DNA from 2 places in the Streptomyces sp. NPDC002476 genome. Region 2 is predicted to be linked to the other one. Evidence: riboswitches for the same ligand, from Rfam matches in the RefSeq annotation. Region 2 holds a riboswitch; the other holds the start of a gene.
The links. A riboswitch is a leader RNA that binds a small molecule or an ion and turns the genes downstream of it on or off. The one in region 2 is predicted to bind S-adenosylmethionine.

Region 1: another riboswitch for S-adenosylmethionine. It lies ahead of thrC (threonine synthase); the one in region 2 lies ahead of ACFYXM_RS01245 (aminotransferase class V-fold PLP-dependent enzyme).

What each region holds. Positions count from the first base shown of each region.
Region 1 is NZ_JBIARH010000009.1:164,360-168,282, forward strand. Features, by position in the region: gene ACFYXM_RS14050 (trehalose-6-phosphate synthase) at 1-647, opposite strand, end outside; gene ACFYXM_RS14055 (glucosyl-3-phosphoglycerate synthase) at 833-1,819, opposite strand; SAM riboswitch class I at 1,973-2,100, shown strand; gene thrC (threonine synthase) at 2,119-3,453, shown strand; gene ACFYXM_RS14065 (MoaD/ThiS family protein) at 3,487-3,765, shown strand.
Region 2 is NZ_JBIARH010000001.1:283,694-287,616, forward strand. Features, by position in the region: gene ACFYXM_RS01240 (Lrp/AsnC family transcriptional regulator) at 1-270, shown strand, start outside; gene ACFYXM_RS01245 (aminotransferase class V-fold PLP-dependent enzyme) at 413-1,777, opposite strand; SAM riboswitch class IV at 1,949-2,066, opposite strand; gene trpD (anthranilate phosphoribosyltransferase) at 2,194-3,258, opposite strand; gene ACFYXM_RS01255 (cytochrome bc complex cytochrome b subunit) at 3,383-3,923, opposite strand, start outside.

The DNA of each region.
Region 1 (3,923 bases), on a different contig from region 2:
AAGCACGCCCGGTCGGCGCCCAGGATGCCGCGCAGGAGCTGTTCCGCGATGTCGTCGGGGAGCAGCCGGAAGTAGTCGACGGGCGCCCACGGGGTGTGCGAGAAGTGGCCGATCCGCAGGTCGGGGCGGAGTTCGCGGAGCATGCCGGGCACCAGCGCCAGGTGGTAGTCCTGCACCAGGACCGCGGCGCCCCGGCCCGCCTCCTCGGCGAGCGCCTCGGCGAAGGCCCGGTTGTACGTCTCGAACGATGCCCACTGCCGTCGGAACTCCGGGTCGAAGACCGGCTCCAGCGGGGTCTGGTACAGCATGTGGTGGACGAACCAGAGCACCGAGTTCGCGATGCCGTTGTACGCGTCCGCGTGGACGGCCGGGTCGATGTCGAGCATCCGCACGCCCGGCTCGCCCACCCCGCGCCGGACCGCCTCGCGGTCCCCGTCGCCGAGCGCGGCGCACACCCACAGTTTGTCGTCGACGGCGCTCAGCCCGGAGACGAGCCCGCCCCCGCCGCGTTTCGCGTCGAGCGACCCGTCGGTCTCCAGGGTGTACGACACCGGGCCGCGGTTCGACGCGACGAGAACGCCGGCTTCGGCAGCGCCGGCCCGGACGGCACCGGCTTCGGCGGACTGGGCTTCGCGCTCGGAGACCATGTTGCGCAATCTAGCCCGATCACGAACCACTCAAACGTGCGAAGCCGGACAACGTCCGGCGGCGCCCGGGTGGCGTGCGCACGGCTCCCGTGGTTACCGGCGGTTCCCCGTGTGCCCGTGGGTGCCCCATGGACGTCCCATGGTTTCCGTGGCCCCGCGGGGGTGTCGTACGGTGCGCGCTTGCGTCACGCTGCGCGGCGCTGGACGTACTCCTCGATCTCGCGCATCGGGGGCCGCTCCTCGGTGTCCACCGGATGGGTGCGCGGTACGAAGCCGTGCTCGCCGCGCTCGAACTGGGTCAGCGCGGGGCGCACCAAGTGCCCCCGGGACAAGCGAAGTTGGGCGGTCCGGTAGATCGCCGCCGCCATCCGGCCGAGTGCTTGGCCGTCCTGGTGGCGGTGTCTGCGCACACCCACGTCGACCTGGGCCAGCGCGTCCAGGCCCACCGTGTGCAGCGCGTCCACGAGGAGGCCCAGCTCCACCCCGTACCCGACGGGGAAGGGCAACTGTTCGAGCAGGGAGCGGCGTGCCGCGTACTCGCCGCCCAGCGGCTGGACGAAACCGGCCAGCCGCGGCCAGTGCAGATTGAGCAGCGGCCGGGCCACCAGTTCCGTGACCCGTCCCCCCTGGGCCGCGGCCCCGCCGGGGGCGGGTTCGGCAGGGCCGGCCGGGCCGTCGCCGAACGGCCGGTCGTACATCGCCTTGACGAGGCAGACCTCCGGGTCGGTCAGCAGCGGGCCGACGATGCCGGAGACGAAGTCGGCCGAGAAGTCCCGCAGATCGGCGTCGACGAAGCAGACGATGTCACCGTGCGTCACCAGGAGCGAGCGCCACAGCACCTCGCCCTTGCCAGGCACGGCGGGTATCCGGGGGAGTATGCCGTCCCGGTGCACCACCCGGGCGCCGGCTTCCCGGGCCACCTTCGCGGTGGCGTCCGTGGAACCGGAGTCGATCACCACGAGTTCGTCGACCAGCCGGACCTTCTCCATGAGCTCGCGCCGGATCGTCGTGACGATCCCGCCGACCGTCGCCTCCTCGTTCAGTGCCGGCAGGACGACACTCACGCTCCCGCGCCGCGGGTCCTTCGCCTTGGCAGCCAGGAGGCGGTCCAGCGGACGGTCGGCGGCCGACCAGGAACGCCTGGTCAGCCAGCTTTCGACCTCTTCCAGCACGGTCGATACTCCCTGTATGTGATCCATCTCGCGGTTCGGACGACTGTCTCAGCAGTCCGGTGCTTCGGTTACAGTCTTGAACAACGCGGACGACCGTCGCATGCCGGGGTCGGTCCGCCGACAAATGCCTGGAGCATCGCTCCAGTGCCACAGCGCTCATCCAGAGGGACTGAGGGAACGGCCCGTTGACGTCCCGGCAACCCTCCTGCCGACCGCGAGGTCACGGTGGGGAAGGTGCCAATTCCGGCTTGCGACGAAACGCGTCGCAAGGAAGATGAGGAGAAAGGGCCTCCGCCATCATGGCCGTGCAGACCGCTGCGACCGCCCCAGCGAACACCTCTTCCGCCGATGATTCCTCCGCCGGCACCGCGCCCGCCGACCTCGATCTCGGACCCGCCGCGGCGCTCTCCTGCCGCGAATGCGGCGAGCGTTTCGCACTCGGCCCGATCTTCGCCTGCGCGTCCTGTTTCGGGCCGCTCGAAGTGGCGTACGACCTGCCGACCGGCTCCCCGGAGGAGCTGAGGAAGCGCATCGAGGCCGGACCGAACAGCATCTGGCGGTACGCGCCGCTGCTGCCGGTCCCCGCCGATGTCGCGGAGAAGCCCAACCTCAACCCCGGCTTCACCAAGCTGGTCAAGGCCGACAACCTCGCCCGCGAGCTGGGCGTCACCGGTGGCCTGTACGTCAAGGACGACTCCGGCAACCCGACGCACTCCTTCAAGGACCGCGTCGTCGCGATCGCCGTCGAGGCCGCCCGCGCCTTCGGTTTCACCACTCTCTCCTGCTCCTCCACCGGCAACCTCGCCGGTGCGGTGGGCGCCGCCGCCGCCCGCGCCGGCTTCCGCTCCTGCGTGTTCATCCCGCACGACCTGGAGCAGGGCAAGGTCGTCATGGCCGCGGTGTACGGCGGCGAGCTGGTCGGCATCGAGGGCAACTACGACGACGTCAACCGCTTCTGCTCGGAGCTCATCGGCGACCCGCTCGGGGAGGGCTGGGGCTTCGTCAATGTCAATCTGCGCCCGTACTACGGGGAGGGCTCCAAGACCCTGGCGTACGAGATCTGCGAGCAGCTCGGCTGGCGCCTGCCCGACCAGATCGTCATCCCGATCGCGTCCGGCTCGCAGCTCACGAAGATCGACAAGGGACTCCAGGAGCTGATCGGGCTGGGGCTGGTCGAGGACAGGCCGTACAAGATCTTCGGCGCCCAGGCCGAGGGGTGCTCCCCGGTCTCCACCGCGTTCAAGGCCGGACTCGACGTCGTACGGCCCCAGAAGCCCGACACCATCGCCAAGTCCCTGGCGATCGGCAACCCGGCCGACGGCCCGTACGTCCTGGACATCGCCCGGCGCACCGGCGGCGCGGTCGAGGACGTGGACGACGAGCGGATCGTCGACGCGATCGAGCTGCTGGCCCGTACCGAGGGCATCTTCGCCGAGACGGCGGGCGGGGTGACGGTCGGCGTGACGAAGAAGCTGATCGAGAACGGCGTGCTCGACCCGTCGCTGACCACCGTCGTCCTCAACACCGGTGACGGCCTCAAGACCCTGGACGCGGTGGCCGCCACCTCGCAGGCGACCGCGACGATCCGCCCGAGCCTGGACGCGTTCCGCGCCGCCGGCCTCGCCACCGCCTGATCCCCACCGCGACCGAAGAAAGGCACACCCACCATGAGCGTCAAGGTCCGCATCCCCACCATCCTCCGCACCTACACGGGCGGCCGGTCCGAGGTCCCGGCAGAGGGCGAGAACCTCTCCCAGGTCATCGAGTCCCTGGAGCGCAACCACCCGGGCATCGCCGTCCGGGTCCTGGACGACCAGGGCAAGCTGCGCCGCTTCGTGAACGTGTACGTGAACGACGACGACGTGCGCTTCGAGGACGGCCTGGGGACGGCGACCCCGGACGGCGCCGGCATCTCGATCATCCCCGCCGTGGCGGGCGGCTGCTGACGGTCCGAAGGCTCCCCGCACCGCGGTCGGCCACCGGTCGGTCGCCGTCGTCGGTCATTGGCCGGTCTCCGGCGGGGGACGGCTTCACGAGTTATCCGAATTGCCCTCTCCGGGAGAAAACGGAGGGGGCAATTCTGCATGGTTGAGCGGGGTAGAGT
Region 2 (3,923 bases):
ATCGTGCTCGTCAAGACCAGCGTGGACCGGATTCCCGAGATCGCCGAGGCCATCGCCGCGCTGGACAACGTCAGCGAGGTCTTCTCCGTCACCGGCACCTACGACCTGATCGCCATGGTCCGGGTGGCCCGGCACGACGACCTGGCGGACGTCATCCCCGGCCGGATCAGCAAGATCCCCGGCGTCGAGGCCACCGACACGCACGTGGCCTTCCGCACCTACTCGCAGCACGACCTGGAGGCCGCCTTCAACATCGGCCTCGACGCGTAGAGGCCGCCTCCCGCACCCCGGTGGAGGCGGCCCCGCCGCCTCCACCGGGGTCACGCACTCTCAGAGCCTGTCGGGCGGCCTTCGACCGGAAAGCGCACGCCCCAGGGCGTGGCCGCCCGGTCAGAGGTCGCCCGACAGGCTCTCAGCCCCGGTCCGGCACGCAGCGACCGCCCTCGGTGCGGTAGGTCCACCGGGCGCCCCGACCGACCAGCTCCTTGACCGCCCGCACGAAGCGCTCGATGTGCTCGTCGGGCGTACCGGCGCCGAAGCTCACCCGGATCGCGTTGAGCGACGTTTCTCCCGGCGCGGCCTCGGGAGCGCCGCACTCGCCGACCTCCTGCGGGTCGCTGCCCAGCAGCGTACGGACCAGCGGGTGGGCGCAGAACAGTCCGTCGCGCACCCCGATGCCGTACTCGGCGGAGAGCGCCGCGGCGAAGTGCGAGCTGTTCCAGCCCTCCACCACGAACGAGATGACACCGACCCGCGGGGCGTCGTCGCCGAACAGCGAGAGCACCGTGACCTCGGGGACCTCGGCGAGCCCGGCGCGGACGGTGGCGACGAGGTGCTGCTCCCGGGCGACCAGGTCGTCGAAGCCCGCCTCGGTGAGCGCCTTGCAGGCGGAGGCGATGGAGTACACGCCGATGACGTTGGGGGAACCGGCCTCGTGACGGGCCGAGGTGGTCTGCCACTCGACGTCCACACCGCCGTCGGCCCGGCGGGCGACCGTGCGCGAGGCGCCGCCGCCGGCCAGGTACGGCTCGGCGTCCCGGAGCCAGTCGGCCCGGCCCGCGAGCACGCCCGAGCCGAACGGCGCGTACAGCTTGTGCCCGGAGAAGGCGACCCAGTCGACGTCCAGGTCGGTGATGTCGACGGGGTGGTGCGGGGCGAGCTGCGCGGCGTCCAGCACGATCCGGGCGCCGTGCGCGTGCGCGGCGGCCGCCAGCTCCTTGACCGGCCACAGTTCGCCGGTGACGTTGGAGGCGCCCGTGACGCAGACCAGCGCGGGGCCGTAGGGATCGCGGTCGGCGAGCGCCCGCTCCAGCGTCTCGACGGCCTGGGCCGGGGTGCGCGGGGCGTCCAGGTACGTCACCCGGGCGTCGCGCCACGGCAGCAGCGAGGCGTGGTGCTCGGTCTCGTACACGAACACCTGGCAGTCGGCGGGGACCACCGCGGCCAGCAGGTTGAGCGAATCGGTGGTCGAGCGGGTGAAGACGACCTGGTCGTCGGGGCGGCAGCCGAGGAACTCCGCGACGGTCTCGCGGCTGTTCTCGAAGAGGTCCGTGGAGAGCTGCGAGAGGTACCCGGCGCCGCGGTGGACGCTGCCGTAGTACGGGGCGTACGCGGCGACGTCGTCCCAGACGCGCTGGAGGGCCGGGGCGCTGGCGGCGTAGTCGAGCGCGGCATAGGTGACTTCACCACCCGTGACCAGCGGAACCATTACATCCTTACCCAGAACCGGCAGAGGGTTATAAATCGACTGGTCGGCGGCAGCGGTGAGGACAGACATGGCGAACTCCCGTAGAAGGCAGGCGAAACGCATGCGCCGGCGGATACGCGGCAGCGCAGCGGAAAGAGAAAGGGTGCGGAGAAGGGCGAGAACGCCCTAGCGCATTCGCGTGCTCACAAGAGACTCCCTAGGGACCAGGACCCCGGGGGTTGGCATTCACCGATGCCGAGGGGCCCGCGCTTGCCGCAGACCTCGCTGCCTGCGGCCTGGTCTTCACCCGGGGCACCCCGCCACGGACGGAGGGTTGCCGGACAGCGGGCCGGGGCCGTAGTCGCTGTCACTCATGACCTGCCTGCATCCTGCCATATGGATGCGAACGCGCAAGGGCGCGGTCCAGGATCCGGACCGCGCCCTGCGGCACATTCCCTCGGTTCAGAGGCTGTCGGATGTCCGATCGCGGCTCACCCGACAGGCGCTCAGGCGTTGCTGGCCGCCACCCAGCGCTCCAGCGCGCGCCGTGCCGCCCCGGAGTCGATGGACTCGGCGGCCTTCTCGATCCCGGCGGCGAGTTGCTCGTTCAGCGTGCCGTCCGTCGGGTCCAGGGCCACCAGCGCCGCGGCCGAGTTGAGGAGCACGGCCTCGCGTACGGGCCCGTGCTCACCGGTCAGCACCCGGCGGGCCACATCCGCGTTGTACGAGGGGTCGCCGCCGCGCAACGCCTGGGCCGGGACCAGTTCCAGACCTATGTCGCGCGGGTCGAACGCCTCCTCGCGCACCGCTCCGTCGCGGACCACCCAGACCCGTGAGGTCGCGGTCGTCGTCAGCTCGTCGAGCCCGTCGTCGCCGCGGAAGACGAGCGCCGAGTTGCCCCGTTCGGCGAGGACGCCGGCGACGATGGGTGCCATCCGCAGATCGGCGACGCCGACGGCCTGGGCACGTACCCGGGCCGGGTTGGTGAGCGGGCCGAGGACGTTGAACGTGGTCTGGGCTCCCAGCTCCTTGCGGGCACGGGCCGCGTACCGCAGCGCCGGGTGGAACTTCACGGCGAAGCAGAAGGTGATGCCCGCCTCCTCGGCGACCTCGGCCACGCGCCGCGCGCCGAGGTCCAGGTTGACGCCGAGCCTCTCCAGCACGTCGGAGGAGCCGCTCGCCGACGAGGAGGCGCGGTTGCCGTGCTTGACGACCTTGGCGCCGGAGCCCGCGATGACGATCGCCGACATCGTGGAGATGTTGACCGTCTTGGCGAGGTCGCCGCCGGTGCCGACGATGTCGACCGTGCGGCCGGGGACGTCGATGGTGTTGGCGTGCTCGTACATCGCGCGCACCAGGCCGGACACCTCGTCGACCGTCTCGCCCTTGGCGCGCAGGGCCACCGCGAAACCGGCGATCTGCACGTCGGTGGCCTCGCCGCTCATGATGCGGTCCATCGCCCACGCGGTGTCGTCCGCGCTCAGGTCCTCGCCGCGCAGCAGCGGGTTCAGCACGCCGGGCCAGGAACGGTCCGCCACGCTGTCGCCGCCGACCGGGGTCACAACGTTCATGGTCCGCTCCTGGGGTCCACAGCCGATAAGAGGTTCGGCTCCCACCCTATCCAGGGCGGAGGACAGCGAAGAGCCCCGTCCATCGGATGGACGGGGCCCCTGCTGTGGCGATCAGTTCAGGCGATCAGTGGTGACCGTGGCCGCTGGTGATCTCCTTGTACTCCTCGACGGTGGGCTTGGCGATCTGGTTGTTCTCGCCGTAGTAGCCCTTGCTGAGCCGGGCGCGCAGCTTCTGCATCGCGGAGACCTTGCGCTCGACACCGTTCTCGTCGACCGTCGGGCCGATCGCGAGCGGCTCGTACTGCTCGTGCGCGGTGAGCGTGTGCAGCTGCTCGGGACCGAGCGGCTCGTGGATCTCGACGAACTCACCGTGCGGCAGGCGCTTGATGATGCCGGACTCGCGCCCGTGCAGCACCTTCTCCTTGTCGCGGCGCTGGAGGCCGAGGCAGATCCGCCGGGTGACGATGAACATGATGACCGGGCCCGCGAAGATGAAGATCCGGATGAACCAGGTGATGGCGTTGATCGACATGTGGAAGTGCGTGGCCCACAGGTCGTTGCCACCGCCGATGAAGACGATGACGTAGACGGTGATCCAGGCGACGCCGAAGGCCGTCCGGGTCGGGGCGTTGCGCGGGCGGTCCAGCAGGTGGTGCTCGCGCTTG